Regions from separate parts of the Nonomuraea sp. NPDC050328 genome, predicted to be linked through region 2. Evidence: riboswitches for the same ligand, from Rfam matches in the RefSeq annotation. Region 2 holds a riboswitch; the other holds the start of a gene.
The links. A riboswitch is a leader RNA that binds a small molecule or an ion and turns the genes downstream of it on or off. The one in region 2 is predicted to bind cyclic di-AMP.
Positions count from the first base shown of each region.

Region 1: it holds a riboswitch for cyclic di-AMP, as region 2 does, so the genes downstream of both, ACIBG7_RS23845 (C40 family peptidase) here and ACIBG7_RS25365 (hypothetical protein) in region 2, are expected to answer to the same signal.

Region 1 is NZ_JBITIW010000006.1:260,058-265,259, reverse strand. Features, by position in the region: gene ACIBG7_RS23855 (branched-chain amino acid aminotransferase) at 1-678, opposite strand, end outside; gene ACIBG7_RS23850 (3-isopropylmalate dehydrogenase) at 824-1,873, opposite strand; cyclic di-AMP (ydaO/yuaA leader) riboswitch at 1,974-2,112, shown strand; gene ACIBG7_RS23845 (C40 family peptidase) at 2,257-2,715, shown strand; gene ACIBG7_RS23840 (ROK family protein) at 2,699-3,853, opposite strand; gene ACIBG7_RS23835 (sugar ABC transporter substrate-binding protein) at 3,919-5,001, shown strand; gene ACIBG7_RS23830 (ATP-binding cassette domain-containing protein) at 4,998-5,202, shown strand, end outside.
Region 2 is NZ_JBITIW010000007.1:15,746-20,947, reverse strand. Features, by position in the region: gene ACIBG7_RS25375 (site-2 protease family protein) at 24-1,337, shown strand; gene ACIBG7_RS25370 (DinB family protein) at 1,340-1,834, opposite strand; gene ACIBG7_RS25365 (hypothetical protein) at 1,935-2,879, opposite strand; cyclic di-AMP (ydaO/yuaA leader) riboswitch at 2,883-3,019, opposite strand; gene galT (galactose-1-phosphate uridylyltransferase) at 3,087-4,148, opposite strand; gene ACIBG7_RS25355 (DeoR/GlpR family DNA-binding transcription regulator) at 4,145-4,924, opposite strand; gene ACIBG7_RS25350 (50S ribosomal protein bL37) at 5,054-5,131, shown strand; gene ACIBG7_RS25345 (TrpB-like pyridoxal phosphate-dependent enzyme) at 5,168-5,202, opposite strand, start outside.

The DNA of each region.
Region 1 (5,202 bases), on a different contig from region 2:
CCACACCACCTGGTCGCAGCCCTGCTCGACGGCCTGGCGCTGGGCGACGAAGGCCGCCGCGTAGTTGCCGCCGCACTTGGCCGCGCCGGTGCCGCCGGGCGCCGCGCGGGTGTACTCGGTGGACAGCCAGACCGAGACCGGCTTGATGCCGCCGGCGAAGTAGGAGGCGGCCGGTGAGGCGATGACCATGAAGCGGTACTGCTTGGACGGGTAGTTCACGCCCAGCCCGACCTGGGTGGCGATGATGAAGGGCCGCAGGTAGAGCGAGTGGCCCTCGGTGGTCGGCACCCAGTCGCGGTCGGTCTGGACGAGCAGTTCGAGCGCCTCGACGAAGGTCTCCTCGGGCACCTCGGGCATGGCCATGCGGGCGCAGGACTTGTTGAAGCGCGCCGCGTTGGCGTACGGGCGGAAGGCCACGATGGAGCCGTTGCTCTGGCGGTAGGCCTTGAGCCCCTCGAAGAGCTCCTGCGCGTAGTGGAAGACCGAGGTCGCCGGGTCGAGCGTCAACGGCCCGTACGGCTCGAGCCGCGCGTTGTGCCAGCCGAGCTCCTCGGTGAAGTCGATCGAGATCATGTGGTCGGTGAAGTGCTGACCGAAGCCGGGCGCCGCGAGTATCTGGTCGCGCTCGGCCGCGGTGCGCGCGCGGTCGGAGAGTTGCACGTCGAAGCTGAGCGTCATGGCGGAGTCCTTCTTTCGCGAGGCGGGCTTATGTCCAGTATCTGGGATGTAGCGGCATCTATACCAAAAACGCCTGGTGGCTGCGGCCACCAGGCGTTCGTAGGGCAGGCAGGCCGGAGCGCGAAGGGCGCCCGGCCGGGTACGGCTAGGCGCCGCCGGCTACTCGTGCGGTGATGTCGTCACCGATCTCCTGGGTGCCGCGCACCCGGCCGCCGCTCCGCTCGAGGATGTCGGCGGCGACGGCCTGCTCGACGCGCTCGGCCTCGGCGGTCAGCCCGAGGTGCTCGAGGAGCATGGCGATGGAGAGGATGGTCGCGGTCGGGTCGGCCTTGCCCTGGCCGGCGATGTCGGGCGCGCTGCCGTGGACGGGCTCGAACATGCTCGGCGCGGTGCGGTCGGGGTTGACGTTGCCGCTGGCGGCCAGGCCGATGCCACCGGCGATGGCGGCGCCGATGTCGGTGATGATGTCGCCGAAGAGGTTGTCGGTGACGATCACGTCGAAGCGGCCTGGGTCGGTGACGAAGAACATCGAGGCGGCGTCGATGTGCTGGTAGTCGGTGGTGACCTCGGGGAAGTCGGCGGCGACCCGCTTGACGGTGCGGGCCCACAGGTCGCCGGCGAAGGTGAGGACGTTGGTCTTGTGGACCAGGGTGAGCTTCTTGCGGGGCCGCTCGGCGGCCTTGGCGAAGGCGTAGCGGACCACGCGCTCCACGCCGAAGGCGGTGTTGAGCGACTCCTGGGTGGCGATCTCGTGCGGGGTGCCCTTGCGCAGCACGCCGCCGGCGCCCGCGTAGAGGCTCTCGGTGCCCTCACGGACGACCACCATGTCGATGTCCTCCGGCGTGACGCCGGCCAGCGGCGTCTCGACGCCCGGGAACAACTTCACGGGCCGGAGGTTGACGTAGTGGTCGAGCTCGAAGCGGAGCTTGAGCAGCAGGTCGCGCTCCAGGACGCCCGGCGGCACGCTGGGGTCGCCGACCGCGCCGAGCAGGATCGCGTCGTAGCCGCGCAGCTCGTCGAGAGTGGCGTCGGGCAGCACTTCGCCGGTGCGGTGGTAGCGAGCGGCACCCAGGTCGTAGTGGGTGGTCTCGATCTTGACACCGGTCGCGTTGAGGACCTTCAGTCCTTCGGCGACGACTTCGGTGCCGATCCCGTCTCCGGGGATCACGGCCAGACGAATGTTGCGCGACTCCATGAGAACGTACCCTACCCCCCTGTCTCGCCCTGCGAACAACCGATCTCAAAAGGCGGACACGGCTTTTTGTCCGATTTGCGACCTTTTGACCCTTTCGTTAGAGTCCCACGAGCCTAATCCGTCACGTCCGTGACAGAGCCGGGGACCCACCTTTCTTCATGGGGCGAATCCCTTCGTGTAGGGCCGACTTCCAGGCCCGAGCCCGTCAGCTAACCCGGTCGGCCGCGTGGAAGGACCCTCCCCTGTCTCGCCTCGTTCTCGCCGCCCTCGCCCTCCCGCTGGCGCTCGCCGCCACCCCGGCCCCGGCCCACGCCTCGGCCGGCGCGGGCAGCACGCCGGAGAAGGCCGCCAGCATCACACTGGACGCCGCCCAGGTCAAGGAGGTGCGCGACCGGGCCGTCAAGCCGCCCGCCTGGAAGAAGGCCCTCACCTACGCCATGTCCAAGCGGGGCGTGCCGTACGTCTGGGGCGGGACCTCCGACCGCGGCTACGACTGCTCCGGACTCATGCTCCGCGCCTACGAGAGCGCGGGCATCGAGCTGCCCCGCACCGCGGCCCAGCAGTACTCCGCCTTCGGCAGGAAGATCTCCTGGAAGGAGCTCAAGCCGGGCGACATGGTCTTCTTCTCCGGCCTCGGGCACGTGGGCATGATCAGCCGCCCCGGGTACATGGTGCACGCCCCGCACTCCGGTGACGTGGTCAAGGAGGAGCGGCTCAGCGGCTGGCGGCGCGGCGCCTTCGTCGGCGCGGTCCGGCCCGACCCCAAGGGCGTCGCGCTCTGGGCGGCCCTGCTGAAGCAGAAGGCCAAGCCCGCCGAGACGATGCCTACCGCGAGCCTCTGAGCTCGAAGATCAACTCCCAGGCCCGGGCCTTGGCGTGGGCGACCGCGCCCAGCAGCACCCCGCTGTCGCCCAGCGCGCTGGCCACCACCTGGGGCCGCAGAGGCCCCAGCTCGGCGATCCGCCGCTGGATGGAGCGCCCGAGCAGGTCGAGGTTGTGCCCGACGCCGCCGGTGAGCACGATCACCTCCGGGTCGAGCACGGCCGCCACCGCGACCAGCAGCCCGCCGATCCGCCGGCCCTCGCCGTCGACCACCGACAACGCGACCGGGTCGCCCCCTGCCGCGGCGGCGAAGACCTCGCGGGCGCTGTCCAGCCGCAGCCCGGCGGCCTGGGCGGCGCGCACCACGCCGGGCGCGGCGGCGACCGTCTCGGTGGCGCCGCGCTCCAGGGTCTCGTCGCCCTCGGGCGCCTCGGCGGCCGGCAGGTAGGACACCTCGCCGGCCGCTCCGCGGGCGCCGACGTAGAGCTCGCCGTTGATGACGATGCCCATCCCGACGCCGGTGCCGACCGAGACCAGCGCGAAGTTGGCCTTGCCGCGGCCCTCGCCGTACGCCATCTCGCCGACCGCGGCGAGGTTGATGTCGTTCTCGATGACCAGCTCGACGCCGAGCGCGGCGGCCAGCCGTTCGCCCAGGTCAGGACCGGGCAGGTTGGGGGCGAGGGAGAGCAGCCCGGCCGCGGGGTCGTAGACGCCCGGCGCCCCGACCACCGCGCAGGCGATCGAGGACCACTCGACCCCGGCCTCGGCGGCGGCCTGCCGGGTCAGCTCGGCCACGCAGGCGGCCAGCTCGGCGGAGGTGCGGGCGGTGTTGCGTGCGTCGGTCCGCCCGACGAAGGCGGCCCGCAGGTCGGCGACGGCCACCCGGATCCAGTCGCGCCCGATGTCGATGCCCGCCACGTGCCGGGCGGCGGCGTTGAGGTCGTAGAGCGAGCTGACCGGCCCGGGCCGGCCCAGGACCTCGCCCACCAGGTGCACGAGGCCGTCCTCCTCCAGCCCGGCCAGCACGGCGGAGACGGTCGGTTTGGACAGGCCGGTCGCCTTCGCCAGGTCCGCGCGGGCGGCGGGACCGTGGGCGGCCAGCCGATCGAGGAGCTGCCGCTCGTTCAGCACGCGGAGCAGCCGCGGATTCCCCAGCACAGCGGAAGTCTAGCCAACGCGTTGATAGTAAATTACCTTTCTTACCAAATAGGAGAGGAGGGGCGATGCACCGCACAGCCGCCCTGGGAGCACTCTGCTTAGCCGCCGCCCTGCTGACCGCCTGCGGGTCCGGTACGGCAGGCCAGAACAGCGAGGCCGGCAAGACCAGCAAGATCGCGCTGTTCCTGCCGGAGTCCAAGACCACCCGGTACGAAGCCTTCGACCGCCCGCTGTTCGAGGCCAAGGTCAAGCAGCTCTGCCCCGACTGCGAGCTCCTGTACGGCAACGCCGACCAGGACGCCGCCAAGCAGCAACAGCAGGTCGAAGCCGCCCTGGCGCAGGGCGCGAACGTGATCGTCCTGGACGCCGTGGACGCCGGCGCGGTCGCGCCCCTGGTCAACCAGGCCAAGCAGCGCAAGGTCCCGGTGATCGCCTACGACCGGCTGATCTCCGGCATCGACTACGCCTACTACGTCTCCTTCAACAACGTCCGCGTCGGCGAGATGCAGGGCCAGGCGCTGCTGGAGGCGATGACCGCCAAGGGCGTGGCCGGCCAGGGCGAGATCGTGATGATCCACGGCTCCCCCACCGACCCCAGCTCGGCCGACTACAAGAAGGGCGCCAAGAGCGTCCTGGAGGGCAAGGTCAAGGTCGGGCGGGAGTTCGACACCCCCGACTGGAGCCCCGACAAGGCGCAGCAGCAGATGGAGCAGGCCATCACCGCCCTGGGCAAGGACCGGATCGTCGGCGTGCTGAGCGCCAACGACGGCATGGCGGGCGGCGCCATCGCGGCCATGAAGCGCGCCGGGTACCAGACCCTGCCGCCGATCACCGGACAGGACGCCGAGCTCGCCGCCGTGCAGCGCATCCTCACCGGCGAGCAGTACATGACCATCTACCTGGACATCCGGGCCGAGGCGGAGAAGTCGGCGGAGCTGGCCGTGGCCCTGGCCAAGGGCACCCCGGTCCAGGCCCCGGCCAAGGTGCACAACGGGACCGCCGACATCCCGGCCTTCCTGCTCGACCCCATCGCGGTCACCGCGGACAAGGTCAAGGACACGATCGTCAAGGACGGGTTCTACACCGTCGAGCAGATCTGCACGGCCGAGGTCAAGGCCGCCTGCGCGAAGGCGGGCCTGCAGCAGTGATCTCCGCCACCGGGATCACCAAGCGCTACGGCGCGGTCCAGGCGCTCTCGGGGGCGAGCCTGGACCTGCGCCCCGGCGAGGTCGTCGCGCTCGTCGGCGACAACGGCGCGGGCAAGTCCACCCTGGTCAAGGTCGTCTCCGGCGTGATCACGCCGGACGGCGGCACGATCTCCGTGGACGGCTCGCCGGCCCGCATCGCCG
Region 2 (5,202 bases):
TGAGGGCCAACGGGAGGGTGTGCATGGACTTGTTGATCTTCCTGGCGGGGATTGTCATCGTCCTCGTCGGGCTCATGGTGTCGATCGGGCTGCACGAGATCGGGCACCTGCTCCCCGCCAAGCTCTTCGGCGTGAAGGTCACCCAGTACATGGTCGGCTTCGGGCCGACGCTGTGGTCGAAGCGGCGTGGCGAGACGGAGTACGGGATCAAGTGGCTGCCGTTCGGCGGCTACATCCGCATGATCGGCATGCTCCCGCCCCGCCCGGGCGACGACCCCGCCAAGCTCCGGCGCAGCTCCACCGGGCCGTTCCAGGCCCTCGTCGAGCAGGCCCGCGACCTGGCCCAGGAGGAGGTGCGGCCGGGCGACGAGGACCGCGTGTTCTACCGCAAGAAGTGGTGGCAGAAGGTCGTCATCATGTCCGGCGGCCCGCTGACCAACATCGTGCTGGCCTTCATCCTCTTCGGCGTGATCTTCATGGGCTTCGGCGTCGCCACCGCCAAGCCGGTGGTGGCCGAGATGCCGCAGTGCGTCATCCCGACCGCCGAGCTCACGAAGAACCCCAACCGCCAGTGCACCCCGGCCGACGCCAAGACCCCCGCGATCCTGGCCGGCCTGCAGCCCGGCGACAGGATCGTCGCCTTCAACGGCCGCCCGATCAGCGCCTGGGAGGAGATCCAGGGCAACATCAGGAGCGCCGGAGCCGCCCAGGTCACCCTCGGCATCGAGCGGGCCGGGCAGCGCCAGGACCTCAAGGTCAACCTGATCGCCCAGGAGATGCCCAAGCTCGACGACGCCAAGAAGACCGAGGTCGTCGGCTACCTGGGCGTCAAGCCGCAGGCGGTCGTCGAGCGGCAGAGCATCGGCTACACCGTCAGCGAGATGGGCGGCATGATCGCCCGCGTCGGCGAGTCGCTGGTCAACCTGCCCAACCGCATGGTCGGCGTCTGGCACGCGGCCTTCTCCGGCGAGGAGCGCGACCCCAACGGGCCGATCGGCGTGGTCGGCATCGGCCGCATCGGCGGCGAGATCGCCACCCTCGACACCCCGATCGAGAACAAGCTGCTCTTCTACGTCAACCTGATCGCCATGTTCAACCTGGCGGTCGGCATGTTCAACCTGATCCCGCTGCTCCCGCTGGACGGCGGCCACATCGCGGGCGGCCTGTGGGAGGGGCTCAAGCGCGGCTTCGCGAGGATCACGCGCCGGCCCGAGCCCGCCCACGTCGACGTGGCCAAGGTCCTGCCGCTGACCTACGCCCTGGCGTTCCTGATGATGTTCATGGCCGGTCTGCTGGTCTACGCCGACCTGGTCAACCCGGTCCGCCTGGCGGGCTGAGGCTACTCGCCGGTGGCCCCGTCGATCCGCTCGCGCAGCAGGTCGGCGTGGCCGTTGTGGCGGGCGTACTCCTCGATCATGTGCACCACGATCCAGCGCACGGTGAACCGGTCGCCGTCGTGGGCGACCACGTCGTCGAGGGCGCGCTCGGCGAGGATCTTCCTGGACCGGGCGATCTCCTCCTGCCAGGCGGCGAAGGCCGCCTCGTAGGTGTCGGAGGCGGCCTCGTGGAAGGCGGCGTCCCGGTCGTCCTCGCGCCAGTGCCGGGCCCGGGCGTCCTCGCCGGCGATCACCCGCCGGAACCAGCCGCGCTCCACGTCGGCCAGGTGCCGCAGCAGGCCCAGGAGGGACATGGAGGAGGGCTCGACGGCGGGGGTGGCGAGTTGCTCGTCGGTCAGGCCGGAGCACTTCCAGGCCAGGGTCTCGCGCTGGTAGTCGAGGAAACCGGTCAGGGTCTCGGCTTCGGGGGCGACATGGGGAGGCTCAGTACGTTGCATAGTCCCCCATTTGTACCGGTTTGCAGGGGGGAATGCTGTACCGGTTTGCAGGGGGCGATGCGCCCGGGCCTCCGCGCCAGATGCCCGGGCGCACCACGTCTCAGAGCATCGAGATGTGCACGTGGTCGTAGTGGTTGGCGGTGATGCTGCCACGGTCGGACATGGCCCGCCAGCCCGAACCCTGGTTGATCCGCTGCTTCCAGATCACGTACTTGACGCCCAGCTTGTCCATGTTCTTGATCGCCCACGCGGCGACCTGGTCGCCGAGCGCGTTGCCGGCGTTGGAGGGCATGGCGCCGCCGCTGCTCATCATGAAGTCGCAGGCCCGGCCGAGCGGGTGCTCGCCGCTGTCGTCCACGCGGTAGCAGCCGACGGTGTACTGCAGGTTGAAGTTCTTCTGGATCTCCGCCCGCATCAGCCGCGTGCGCGGGGTGATGTTGTCCGACCCGCTGGGCAGCTCGGGCGCGAAGGAGCCGTCGGAGCGGCGGCCCGTGCCGTACGGGACGAGCTCCACGAGCTTCTTCTTGATGTCGGAGATGAGCTTCTCCGCCTCGTCGCGCTGGGCGGCGAGCTCGGTGCTCTCCTTCTTGATCGTGACCGCCAGCGTCGAGGCCTGGTCGGCGGCGAGCTTCTTGGCGTCCCGCGTGGCCTGCACGCCCTGGATGGCCGCCTGCTGCTGGTCGGTCACCGCGTCGAAGACGGCGGCGCCGACGGCGTCGGTCGGCATGAAGGGCGGCAGCGAGCCGTTGTTCTGGTACTGGATCTCGGCGAGCTGGGTGATGAGCTTCTCGGCCTCGGCGAGCTGCGCCTCGGCCTGGGCCAGCCGGGCCTTGGCCGCCTTCTCCGCACTCTGGGCCTTGCCCAGCGAGACGCGCTTGGCGTTGTAGGCCTCGATGAGCTTGTCGGCCTTCTTGTTCAGCTTCACCAGCTCGGCGCGGAGCTCCGGCTCGGTGGGCTTGGGCGCGGCGACGGCGGGGAACGTGCCGAAGGTGAGTGCGACCGCGGTGAGAATCCCCGCGGTGACCATCGCGGACTTGGCCGCCACGAACCTTCCTCTCCTTCTGCCGGCCGGGTTAGCTGACGGGTTCGGGCAGGAGATGCCCTACCACCGAAGTGGATTCACCCCAGGGTGCGATGGGTCCCCGGCTCCCGGGCGACGCGCCCGGGATTAGGCGTGCGACGGCTGTGACAGCCGTTGCGAGAGGGATACTAACGGTAAAACCAAGGTAACGCGACTCCAAGCCGAGATCGCTTAGTGATCTACCTGTGATCGAAGCAGTCGGGCCGCCTCCTCCGGCGGTACGTCGTTGACGAACGCGCCCATCCCCGACTCCGATCCGGCCAGGTACTTCAGCTTGCCGGGCGCCCGCCGGACCGAGAACAGCTCCAGGTGCAGGTAGGCCAGTTCGCGGCCCTGCCGTACCGGCGCCTGGTGCCAGCCCGCGATGTACGGCATGCGCAACCCGAACAGCCCGTCGAAGGCCCGCAGCACCGAGGTGTAGAGCGGCGCGAACGCCGCCCGCTCCTCGGCCGTGAGCGCCGGCAGGTCCGGCACCTGGCGATGCGGGTACAGGTGCACCTCGAACGGCCACCGCGCCGCGGCCGGCACGAAGGCGGTCCACAACTCGTTGGCGGCGACCACCCGGGGCCCGGCCTGCTCGGCGGCCAGCACGTCGGCGAAGAGCGTGGGCCGCTTGGCCGCGGCGGCCAGGTGCAGCCGGGTGCGCGGCGTGACGTACGGGTAGCCGTAGATCTGCCCGTGCGGGTGGGGGAGGGTGATGCCGATCTCCTCGCCGCGGTTCTCGAAGCAGAAGACCTGCTCGACGCCCTCGATCGTGGACAGCTCGGCGGTGCGGTCGGCCCAGGCCTCCATGACCAGCTCGACCTGCTCGTCGCTGAGCTGGGAGAAGCTGGAGTCGTGCTCGGAGGTGAAGCAGACCACCTCGCAGCGGCCCACGCCGGGTCGCACCTCGCTCAGGCCGCCGACCTGGGGGTAGTCGCCGAGGTTGGTGGAGAAGGAGGGGAAGCGGTTCTCGAAGACCACCACGTCGTACTCGCTCGCCGGGATCTCGGAGGCGCGTGCCGCGGTCGACGGGCACAGCGGGCACTCGTCGGCGGGCGGCAGGAAGGTGCGGCTCTGGCGGTGGCCGGCGATGGCCACCCACTCCTCGGTGAGCGGGTCGTAGCGCAGCTCGGAGGCGAGCGGGCGGGGATCGAGGCGGCGGCGGTCGATCGCGGACCGGTCGGCGTCGTCGCGCCGGTCGTAGTAGATCAGCTCCCTGCCGTCGGCCAGGTGAGTGATGGTGCGCTTCACGACGCTTCCTCCGCGATGATCAGTTCTCCGGCGCGCTCGGCCAGGTCCCGGCGCGCCTCGGCGTCCAGGCGCGCGTCGCTGATGACGACGTCGGCCTGGGACAGTTCGGCGATGGTGCTGATGCCCACCGTCTGCCACTTGGTGTGGTCGGCGGGGACGACCAGGCGCCCGGCGCACTGCACCAGCGCGCGGTTGGTCTCCGCCTCCAGCAGGTTGGGGGTGGTGAATCCGGCGCGCACGCTCATGCCGTGCACGCCCAGGAAGAGGGTGTCGACGTGCAGCGTGCGCAGCGCGGCGACGGCGACCGGGCCGACCAGGGCGTCGGAGGGGGTCCGGACGCCGCCGGTGAGCACGACCGTGCGGTCGTCGCGCTGGTTGCGGTGGAAGACCTCGGCCACCTGGATCGAGTTGGTGATCACCGTGAGGTCCGGGACCTCGATCAGGTGGTGGGCCAGCGCCCAGTTGGTGGTGCCGGCCGAGAGCGCGACGGCGGTGCCGGGCCGGACGAGACGGGCCGCGGCGCGCGCGATCGCCTCCTTCTCCGGCTGCTGGCGCGTGGTCTTGGCGGCGAAGCCGGGCTCCTCGGTGGAGCCGGGACCGCCGATGGTCGCGCCGCCGTGCACCTTCTCCAGCAGGCCGCGCTCGGCCAGGACCTCCAGGTCGCGCCGGACGGTCATGTCGGAGACGCCCAGGTCGCGCACGAGCTCGGCCACCCGGACCGCGCCGTGGCGCCGGACCCGCTCCAGAATCGTCTGCTGCCGCTGCTGTGCGAGCACGACGCCTCCTTCCAACAGATTCCACCAAATTATGACATGGCGGTGTTGGAAACTGAGCGCTTGACCTGGTCGGTGTGCCGGGAGACGGTGTGACCTACACCACATAGCCTGACATGTCGGGAGACGCCGATGGCCAAGCGCGCGCGCAAGAGCAGAGCCCGCAAGAAGAAGAAGGCGAACCACGGCAAGCGCCCAGCCTCGCGCTGAACCGGTGGGGACCCCGGCGGGGTCCCCCCGGCTCCGCTAGCGGCCCTGCGGCAGGGCGCTGAGCGCCTCGT